Regions from separate parts of the Micromonospora echinofusca genome, predicted to be linked through region 2. Evidence: riboswitches for the same ligand, from Rfam matches in the RefSeq annotation. Region 2 holds a riboswitch; each other region holds the start of a gene.
What was found. A riboswitch is a leader RNA that binds a small molecule or an ion and turns the genes downstream of it on or off. The one in region 2 is predicted to bind cyclic di-AMP.

Region 1 (3,265 bases), 2.0 Mb from region 2:
GGGCTGCCGGTTGCAGCCGGTGAAGGGCGGCTGGTTGGTGGCGAAGTCCGGGTTGATGGTGACCAGCCCGGTGCGGTGCGTGCCGGTCGACTTGAACGGCGCCTTGAGCAGGTCGAAGTAGTGCGACCAGTTCCAGTACGGGCCTGGGTCCCAGTGCATGCCGCGCACGTTCGCGGCGACGGTGCCGGGGACGTTGTCGTGCCCGATGATGTGGTTGCGGTCCAGCGGGATGTTGTACGCTCGCGCCAGGTGGCGGACCAGCTTGGCGGAGGTGCGGTACATCGCCTCGGTGTACCAGGTGCCGTGCCCCGCGAAGCCCTCGTGCTCGAGGCCGATGGACTTCGAGTTCACGTACCAGTTGCCGGCGTGCCAGCCGACGTCCTTGGTCTTGATGTGCTGGGCGATGTGGCCGTCCACCGAGCGCAGGGTGTAGTGCCAGCCCACCCGCTTCGGGTCCTTGACCAGGTTGACGCTGGGACCGAAGTAGCCCTCGGTGTCGTGGATGACGATGTACTCGATCTTCTGCTGGGCGGGCCGGTTCCCCAGGTCGTGGTTGCCGTAGTCGCCGAGCGTGGGGCCGTACTGCTGGTAGGGGGCCGGGATCCACTCGCAGGAGATGTCGCTCGGGCACTCCAGGCCGTCGGGCCGGGTGAGCTTGCGCAGGCGCAGCCGGTCCAGCCAGGAGCGCTCCGGCTGGACCGCGCTGCCGGCGAGCGTGACCCGCTGCCCGTCGTCGGTCAGCCGGCTGTCGCCCGTGGCGATGGTGGCGTACACCTCGTCGGCGAAGGCCGCCGCGGCGTCGGCGCTGTCCGCGCCGGAGTACCGGGCCACCGCGCCGTACCAGGCCGCAGGGTCGGTGCCGGCGCCGACCGGGGCGCCGATCTCCTTCTGGTACGCGGCCAGCAGCGCCGCGCCTCCCCGGATGTTCGTCGTGACGTCCGTGCGCAGCGCCTCCTCGCTGGCGCCGGTCAGGTCCGCGGCGGCGTCGACCGTACGGAGTGCCGACTCGGCGGGCGGGGCGGCGGCCGGCGGCTCGTGGGCCTCGGCCAGGGAACGGCGGGAGTCGTCCCCGCGCGGGTCCTCGGTGCCCTCGTCGTGGTGGGTGCCGCCGGAGGCGGCGACGTGCTCGGCGTCGGTGAGGTGCATCGGTCCGTACCCGCCGCTGGTGCTCGGCGTGCCGGCGTTGGTGTCCCAGCGGGACTGCAGGTAGGAGACCCCGAGCAGGACGCTCTCCGGCACGCCGTACTCGGCCGCCGCGGCGGCGTACTGCTGCTGCCGGTCGTTGGTCGGCGCCGCGGCGGCGGATCCGGCGGCGGTGAGCGGCGTCGCCGCAAGGGCGGCGGCCACGGCGGCGGCCAGCAGGACGCGTCTGCTCCTCGATGTCGCTGACAGGTGCATCAGACCCCCAGTTCGGGCGGGCAAAGGTGGGGCCACCTTCGCCCCGTCCGCCGCCTCTGGTCAATACCTTTCTGCCAGACACTTCAGAAGGAAGAAAATCTTCGCCCCCCGGGTTGCGGAATCGCCCGACCGTGGTGAGTACGGAGTGTCACCGCCGCGAGGGTTGCGGATCGATAACGGTCGTCTCTACTCTGGTCATTCGTCGGCCGGTGACAATCCGTCCAACCAGGGCGGTGACGGTCCGACACCGCCGAGTCGCTCACGAGCGAGCCGGGGACCCAGGTACCCCGGGGTGAATCCGCAGTCCCTGCGGTAGGGCGCCCCTTCCCGCCCGAACCCGTCAGCTAACCCGGTAGGCGGTACGGAAGAAGGAGTACGGAACCCGGTGGCACACCATGCCCCGCGGCCACCGTCGGTCCGGTCGGCCCTCGCCGATCCGACGACGGCTGCGCCGCGCCCACGCTGGTACCGCTGCACCACCGCCCTCGCCGCCCTGGCCGCGTTCGCCGTCGTCCTGACCGGCGGCGCCACGGCGGCCCACGCCGAACCGACGGTCGCCGAGATCGAGCGGCAGATCGACGAGGACTGGAACAAGCTCGAACCCGTCATCGAACGGCACAACGCCACCCGGCAGGACCTGGCCGCCAGGCGCAGGCAGGCCGACGCGCTCGCCGCGCAGATCGGGCCGCTGGAGCGCCAGGTCGACCAGGCGATGGAGAAGGTGGGCGCACTGGCCGCCCGCGCCTACAAGGGCGAGAACGTCTCCGTCGTCAACGCCCTGCTGGGCAGCCGCTCGCCCGGCGAGATGGTCGGGCAGCTCGAACTGCTCGACCGGTTCGCCCAGCATCAGCAGCAGGACGTACGGCAGGTCGCCGAGCTGCGCGACCGGCTGGCCGCGAAGAAGGCGCCGCTGGACGAGATGGTCGCCCAGCTCAGCCGCACCGAGGCCCAGCTCGCGGCGAAGAAGAAGCAGATCAACGCCGAGATCGACCGGTTGCAGAAGCTGCGGCTGCGCGTCTACGGCAACGGCGGCGGCGGGCCGCTGCGTCCCGCCCCCTGCCCGACCGGCTATCCCGGCGGTCCGGCCGGCACCGCCGTCAAGTTCGCCTGTGCCCAGATCGGCAAGCCCTACGTCTGGGGCGCCGAGGGGCCGAACTCGTACGACTGCTCCGGCCTGATGCTCGCCGCCTGGGCGAAGGCCGGGGTCTCGCTGCCGCACAACGCCGCCCAGCAGCGCCGGGCCACCGCGTCCGTCAGCCGGGGCGAACTGCGCCCGGGTGACCTGGTCTTCTACTACAGCGACCTGCACCACGTCGGCATGTACGTCGGCGGGGGCTGGGTGGTGCACGCCTCCCGCGCCGGGGTGCCCGTCAGGATGAAGAAGGTCGACGACGGCCCGATCCACAGCTACGGCCGGCCCGGCTGACGTGCCCGGAGGATCCCTGCCCGGCGGGGGCCCTCCGCCCGGCCGAGGGTCGGGTCAGCGCGTCGGCCAGGTGCGCCAGTGCTGCCAGGAGCGGCTCGGGGTCGGGCCGCGCTGCCCCTGGTAGCGGGAGCCGTAGACGGCCGAGCCGTACGGGTGCTCAGCCGGCGACGAGAGCCGGAAGATGCAGAGCTGGCCGATCTTCATGCCCGGCCAGAGGGTGATGGGCAGGTTCGCCACGTTGGACAGCTCCAGGGTCACGTGACCGGAGAAGCCCGGGTCGATGAAGCCCGCCGTGGAGTGGGTGAGCAGGCCCAGCCGGCCCAGGCTCGACTTGCCCTCCAGGCGGCCGGCGAGCTGGTCGCCGAGCGAGATCACCTCCAGCGTCGAGGCGAGCACGAACTCGCCCGGATGCAGCACGTACGGCTCGCCCTCGGGCACCTC
Region 2 (3,265 bases):
TGCTGGCCGCCGACCGGGCGCGCAGCGGCCGGCAGCACGTCTTCGGCGCCGCCGCCAGCCGGGAGCTGACCCTGACCGAGTGCGTGAACCGCTCGGACGCGCTGATCTCCGACGTGTCCGGGGTGATCTCCGACTACCTCTACTCGGGCAAGCCGTACGCGGTGACCGACATGGTGGGCTCCGGCGACCGGTTCTGCGAGCAGTTCCCGCTCGCCGGGTCGGGCTACGTGCTGCGGCGCGACATGTCGAACGCGGACGAGGTGCTGACCGCGCTGCTGGACACCGATCCGCTGGCGTCGGCCCGCTGGGTCACCCGGAGCCGCTACCTGGGCGACTTCCCCGCCGAGACGTACGCCGAGGCGTTCCTGACGGCCGCGCGGCGCCAGCTCGACGAGGGCTGGATCCCGCCGGCCCCGCGTACCGCCGGCGGGCCCGGCCTGCCGGTCGATCCGGACGAGGCGACGCTCTCCCCCGCCACCTGACACGCCCGGCCGGCGGGGACGGGTCAGCGGTAGGGCTCGACGAGGTCCAGGACCGTCCCGGGGGCCTCGACGTGGGCGTTGTGCCCGAGGCCGGGCAGGGTGGCGACCGGCACGCCCAGCTCCTTGAGCTGGGCGTCGGTGACCATCGGGTCGTGCTCGCCACGGGCCAGCAGCACCGGCACGTCGGTCGCCGCCAGCAGGGCCGGCAGCTCCGGCTCGCCCACGTCGAACGCGGCGGGGTCCATCGCCAGCCGCCAGCGACCGTCGACCTGCCGCAGCCCGGCCTCCACGACGTGATGGTCCGGTGCGAAGAGCCCGGTAAGGCCGGCCACCCGCAGGTAGCGGCGGGCCGCCTCGTCCCGGCTCGCGAACCAGGTCACCGGACGGGCCGCCAGCTCACCCGCCTTCGCCAGCTCGGCCGGCGACCAGACCGCCTTGATGCCGAGGCCGACCACGGCCTCGACCGGCACCCCGGCGCCACGGGCGGCGAGCGCCAGCCCGACCACCCCGCCGAGGGAGTGCCCCAGCACGACGAGCCGGTCGCCTGCCGTCAGCCCGGCGGCGATCCGCGCGGCCAGGCCCGCGAACGAGTACTCCGGCAGCGGCGGCGACCAGCCGTGACCGGCGAGGTCCGGCGCCAGCCAGCGTCCCGCCCAGCGGCGCTCCAGCAGCGGCGCGCAGGGCAGCCACACGTCGCCGGTCGCGCCCATGCCGTGCAGCAGCAGGAGCACCCGCCGGCCGTCGCGGTCACCCGATTCATCGACCATGCCGCGCAGTCTGTCACCCACCGGGGCGCCGGGCGAGGGCCGTGACCCGGGCACGACAACGGGCGCCGGCCCCCGGGATGGGGGGCCGACGCCCGTCGGGGTCGCTCAGGCGGAGTAGCCGCGGGTGGCGGCCCAGTTCGCCAGGGCGATGGTGCTCATCCAGTACGACGCGGTCGCCGGGTTCGCCGAGTCGGCGATCTTCACGAGCCGTCCCTCGTCCTGGTAGCCGACCACGGCCACGTAGTGGCCGCCGGGGAACGAGTGCCAGCCGCCGTCGGTGTCCGTGGCGCTGCCGGCGACGTTCACCACGACGCCCCGCCCGTCGCCGATGGCCGCGACGACGTCGGCCTGGAGCCGGTCCATCTGCGCCGGGGTGGCGGCGCCGCCGGGGATCATCCGGGTCCGGTACGGCTCGCCCTTCACCGTCGCGTTCAGCACGCGGGTGGTGTCCTGGGCCGAGTCGGTGCCCATCTGGTCGGTGCCCAGCTGGGCACCGAGAGCGTCCTGGCTGCGTGCGATGCCGGCGGCGCTGAGGGCGTGCCGGACGGCCGCCGGACCGCAGTTGTAGAACGTGGTCTGGGCCTGGTAGTCGTAGTCCAGGCTCTTCGCGGCCGGTGGCTTCGGCGGCTCCGGCTTGCGGGTCAGGTCCGGGTCCGGGGCGGTGCTGGTGGCGCTGGCCGAGGGGGCGGCGCTGGCGGTGGCCGGGGCCGCGCTGGACGGGGCCGTCGCGATCCGGGCCTGGCCGCGCGAGGCCGCGGTGTCCTCGCGGGGCTCGCTCGCGGCGACCGGGGCCTGCGCGGCGGCGGGGGCCTCGTCGGCTCCGGCCAGCAGCGCGCCCGTGCCCGACGCCAGCACGAGCGCCGCGACGGACGCGGCGGCAAACTGGTACGGACGATCGGACGTGAGGCGACGTAGCTGTCGCCTGAGGTGGTGCTTCACGGTTTCCTCCACGGGCTCGGGGTGAGCGGCCGGCGGTCCGCGCCGCGGGCAGGGCGGACCGACCGCGCGGACGGGCGTCCGTGCGGGTCGTGGGCCACTCAGGGGATGCGCCCGGGATGCCGGGCGACGAACGGTGACCGGTCGGTCAGCTCGCTACCTGCGAAGGGGCGAGCGCGGGCACCGCGGCGCCGTGGAGACGGCGGAACAACCGAGGGGTGGGTGGGTGCTGCACGAGGATGGAACTCCTTCCGACGCCGCCGACCGGGTTAGCTGACGGATTCGGGCGGGAAGAACGCCCTACCACAGGCCTGCGGCCCACGGATTCACCCCACGAAGCACTGGGTCCCCGGCTCGTCGTTCACGATTGGGCGGGTCGGTGCGGCGTCGCCTCTGGGCGATCGGGTACCGCACCGGACGCGCCGACATTACTGGCCGGTCCGCGCCCTGCCAACCCCGCCCCACCTGCTTAAACCCTGATCGGGACGCAATTTTTGCGGGCAGCCCGCCACTGACGTGACTCAATGGGACGACCGTTTCGGCCGGCGCCCGAGGGTGACAACGGGACGAGTGGCGGGCATCGACCCCGAAACCCCGGCGGGAAACGACCCGGCCACGCCCTATGACCGGTTCGGCGTCGCGGTGACCGGCGTCACGGAAACGGTCGGGCTTTCTCGACCGGTGGGATTCCGCCGGGCGCTGGCCGCCCCGGTCGGAGCGGCCCGAGCCCGGGGCGGTCAGCGCGAGTCGACGTACGCCGCCGGGTGGTCGGCGGGCCGGGGACGCGGCACGGCGTCGCCCCGCTTCCCCGGTGGTGGCCCGGAGGCGCCGGGGTCCGTCCCGCCGTCGTCCCCGCCGCGCGGTGTCGGGCGGGCCGTCCTGCGCGGGGTGAGCAGCCGCATCATCGGCGTCTCGACGAAGCGGTGCAGCAGGGCGGCCAGGGCCAGGTTGACCAGCAGGAAGCCGAGCACCACCGCCAGCCCCCACCAGCCGGGGAACCCGACACCCCAGTCGCCGGTGAACCGCAGGACGCTGATCATCACCAGGACGTGCACCAGGTAGAAGGCGAAGGAGACCTCG
Region 3 (3,265 bases), 1.4 Mb from region 2:
GCACGGGTACCACCCGCGGCGACCCCCGCACGTGAGCGCGGCCGGGCGTGCGTAGGTCACGCACGTGGGCGGGCCGGACCTGCGCGGCGAAGGTCCGCGTCGCGACACCACCCGCACGACCTGCGCCCCGATGCCGGGGTGGCTACCATTCGGCCGGTGGCCCTCCGGACTCCGCACCGCCCGCCCCGCGCCCCCCGCCGGGCGACGGCGCCGGTCACCCGTCGCCGGGCGGGAGCCGACGACCACGGCACGTGACCACACCGCCAGGTGGGGGACGGTTCCCGCCCCGCCTCCGTGGCGACGTTGAACCGACCGGCCCGCCGGCCCGTACCCCGCCCTGGATCCGTTGGGAGAAACTCGTTGGGCGCCGACCACACCCGTCCCGTTCCGTCCGCCCCGCCGAGGGTGCGGCGGATCCTCGTCGCGACGGTGGTGCCCCTCTTCGTCGCCACGCTGATCGCCGCCCTGGTGCTGTGGCCGTGGGACGCGCCCGACCCGGCGGCCGGCACCGAGCCACCCCGCCACCACGGCACCGTGACCCGGGTGGTGACGGAGCCGTGCCCGCCGGCCCCGGAGGTGCCGGAGGGAAGCCCCGACGCCCCGCGGGGCCCCTGCGGCACCGTCACCGTACGGGTCGAGGACGGCCCCGACGCCGGCCAGCAGGTCCAGACGCCGGTCCCGGCCGGCCCCGGTGCGCCGACCGTCGCCGTGGACGACGAGATCATCCTGGTCGAGCTCATCGACCCCGCCGATCCCACCGCCAGCTCCTACAACATCGCGGAGCACCAGCGCGGCAAGCCGCTGGTCTGGCTGGTGGCGCTCTTCGCGGCCGCGATCGTCGCCTTCGGGCGGTGGCGAGGGCTGGCCGCGCTGGCCGGCCTGGCGGCGAGCTTCGCCATCCTGCTGACCTTCGTGCTGCCGGGCATCAGCGCCGGGAGCCCCCCGCTCCTGGTCGCGGTCGTCGGCGCCGCCCTGATCATGTTCGTGGTGCTCTACCTGACCCACGGCGTGACCGCGCAGACCTCGGTCGCCGTACTCGGCACGTTGGGCAGCCTGGTGCTGACCGGCGTCCTCGGCACCATCGCCACCGCCGCGACCCACCTGACCGGCTTCGGCTCCGAGGACGCCACCACGCTGTCGATGTACCAGGCCGACGTCGACCTGCACGGGCTGCTGCTGGCCGGGATCATCATCGGCTCCCTCGGGGTGCTCGACGACGTCACGGTCACCCAGGCCGCCACCGTCACCGAGCTGGCGCACGCCAACCCGGGCCTGTCCCGCAGGCAGCTCTACCGGGCGGCGACCCGGGTCGGGCGGGCGCACATCGCCTCGACGGTGAACACGATCGTGCTGGCGTACGCCGGCGCCTCGCTGCCGGTGCTGCTCCTGCTCACCGCCGACTCGCGGGCGGTGACCCAGCTTCTCACCAGCGAGTTCCTCGCCCAGGAGATCGTCCGCAGCGCGGTCGCCACCCTCGGGCTGATCGCCGCCGTGCCGCTGACCACCGGTCTGGCGGCCCTGGTGACCACGGCGGGCCGGCGGGCCGGGGAGCCCACCGACCGCGCGGCCCCCGCGCCGACGCCTCGGCCGGCGGCCGACCGGGCCGAGGCGCTGGAGGCGCTCAGCGGGCCGCGCGGAGACGTGCCGTCCGCCGCTCCCGCCGGATGGCCCGACCACAACAGGAGAACGGACACCGCATGGTGACACTCCTCTGCGTGACGATTCGGGGTTCCCGCCCTGATAAACGCGTCACTGGTCACCGTCAGCCATTACGAAATAACGCATTTAGTCGGCTTAGGGACGTAGATCCCCGGGAGTGCTCTCAGGTAACCTCGCTGCCGGTCACCGCCGAAGGCGCGCAGCGGCGCCTGCGGTGCCGCCGCCCAATCGCCGCCAGGCGAGCCGGGGACCCAGGCACGTGGGGTGAATCCGCGACAGCGGTAGGGGCCACTTCCGCCCCGAACCCGTCAGCTAACCCGGTCGGCGGTCGACGGAAGGGAAAACTGTGACGGCACCCCTACGCCGCTGGCTGACGCCCGTGGTGGCCGTACTCGCCGCCCTGGCGGTCTTCGCCGGGCCTCTCCCGGCGGTGGCCGCGCCCACCCCACCCAAGCCCTCCGGCCACGGCGACGACGAGCCCAAGCTGCTCGACGACCTGATCGAGGCCCGCAACCGGTCCTACGTGCAGGCCAAGGCGAAGCTGGAGAAGTCGAAGAAGCGCCAGCTCGAACTGGCCCTGGAGGTCAACCGGGCACAGGCCGAACTGAACGCGCTGGCCCCGCAGGTCAGTCAGATCGCCGCCCAGTCCTACCGGACGGGACGGATCGGCGCGGTGTCGATGCTGCTGGACACCGCCAGCCCCGACTCGTTCGTCAAGCGCGCCGCCGCCCTCGACGAGCTGAACCTGGTCAACTCCAAGAAGCTCGCCGAGGTGAACGCGGTCAAGAACCGCGCCGAGCAGGCCAAGCTGGCGCTCGACGCCGAGGTCCGCGAGCAGCAGAAGCTGACGAACGAGATGGCGCGCGGCAAGCGGGAGGCGGAGAAGGCGCTCGCACTGGTCGGCGGCAGGGGGCTGACCAGTGGCAAGGTGGTCGCCACCTCGCCGGTGGCGAAAATCGCGCCGGGACGTACGGCCGACGGCGACTGGAAGCCCCTGGGCTGCACCGAGGACGATCCCACCACCTCCGGCTGCATCACCGCGCGCACGCTGCACATGTACAAGGAGGTCAAGCGGGTCGGCTTCAACCGGTTCGTCGGCTGTTACCGCTCCGGCGGGCCGTACGAGCATCCGAAGGGCCGGGCCTGCGACTGGTCGTTGCAGAGGAGCGGCTTCTCCCCCTGGCACAACGACGACACCTACATGTACGGCAACAACCTGACCGCGTTCCTGGTCCGCAACGCCGACCGGCTCGGCATCTACTACGTGATCTGGAACCGGCAGATCTGGTTCCCGGCGACCGGCTGGAAGTCCTACAGCGGCCCGTCGAACCACACCGACCACGTGCACGTGTCACTGCTCTAGCCGCCCGCCCACGGGCCGGCGAAGCCGGGACCGACACAGGGCCGCCCCCACCGGACGCGGGAGCGGCCCTGTGTCGTCGTGCGGCCCGACGACGACCGGTCGGGACGGCTCGGCGGGAGGATCAGGCGGCGCTGGCGGCCGGCTCCGGCGCGTCGACCGTACGGGCGGGCACGGCGGCCACCGTCCGCACCTCACCGGCGGTCAGCCGGTACGACATGCCGACCACGCCGCAGCGGCCGGCGG

Region 1: another riboswitch for cyclic di-AMP. It lies ahead of GA0070610_RS27495 (C40 family peptidase); the one in region 2 lies ahead of GA0070610_RS18405 (C39 family peptidase).
Region 3: another riboswitch for cyclic di-AMP. It lies ahead of GA0070610_RS24825 (coiled-coil domain-containing protein); the one in region 2 lies ahead of GA0070610_RS18405 (C39 family peptidase).

What each region holds. Positions count from the first base shown of each region.
Region 1 is NZ_LT607733.1:6,386,144-6,389,408, reverse strand. Features, by position in the region: gene GA0070610_RS27500 (N-acetylmuramoyl-L-alanine amidase) at 1-1,398, opposite strand, end outside; cyclic di-AMP (ydaO/yuaA leader) riboswitch at 1,637-1,771, shown strand; gene GA0070610_RS27495 (C40 family peptidase) at 1,784-2,824, shown strand; gene dcd (dCTP deaminase) at 2,879-3,265, opposite strand, start outside.
Region 2 is NZ_LT607733.1:4,356,681-4,359,945, forward strand. Features, by position in the region: gene GA0070610_RS18395 (CDP-glycerol glycerophosphotransferase family protein) at 1-482, shown strand, start outside; gene GA0070610_RS18400 (alpha/beta fold hydrolase) at 506-1,249, opposite strand; gene GA0070610_RS18405 (C39 family peptidase) at 1,355-2,200, opposite strand; cyclic di-AMP (ydaO/yuaA leader) riboswitch at 2,429-2,569, opposite strand; gene GA0070610_RS18410 (acyltransferase family protein) at 2,923-3,265, opposite strand, start outside.
Region 3 is NZ_LT607733.1:5,792,053-5,795,317, forward strand. Features, by position in the region: gene GA0070610_RS24820 (YibE/F family protein) at 361-1,704, shown strand; cyclic di-AMP (ydaO/yuaA leader) riboswitch at 1,871-2,002, shown strand; gene GA0070610_RS24825 (coiled-coil domain-containing protein) at 2,006-3,022, shown strand; gene GA0070610_RS24830 (carbonic anhydrase) at 3,144-3,265, opposite strand, start outside.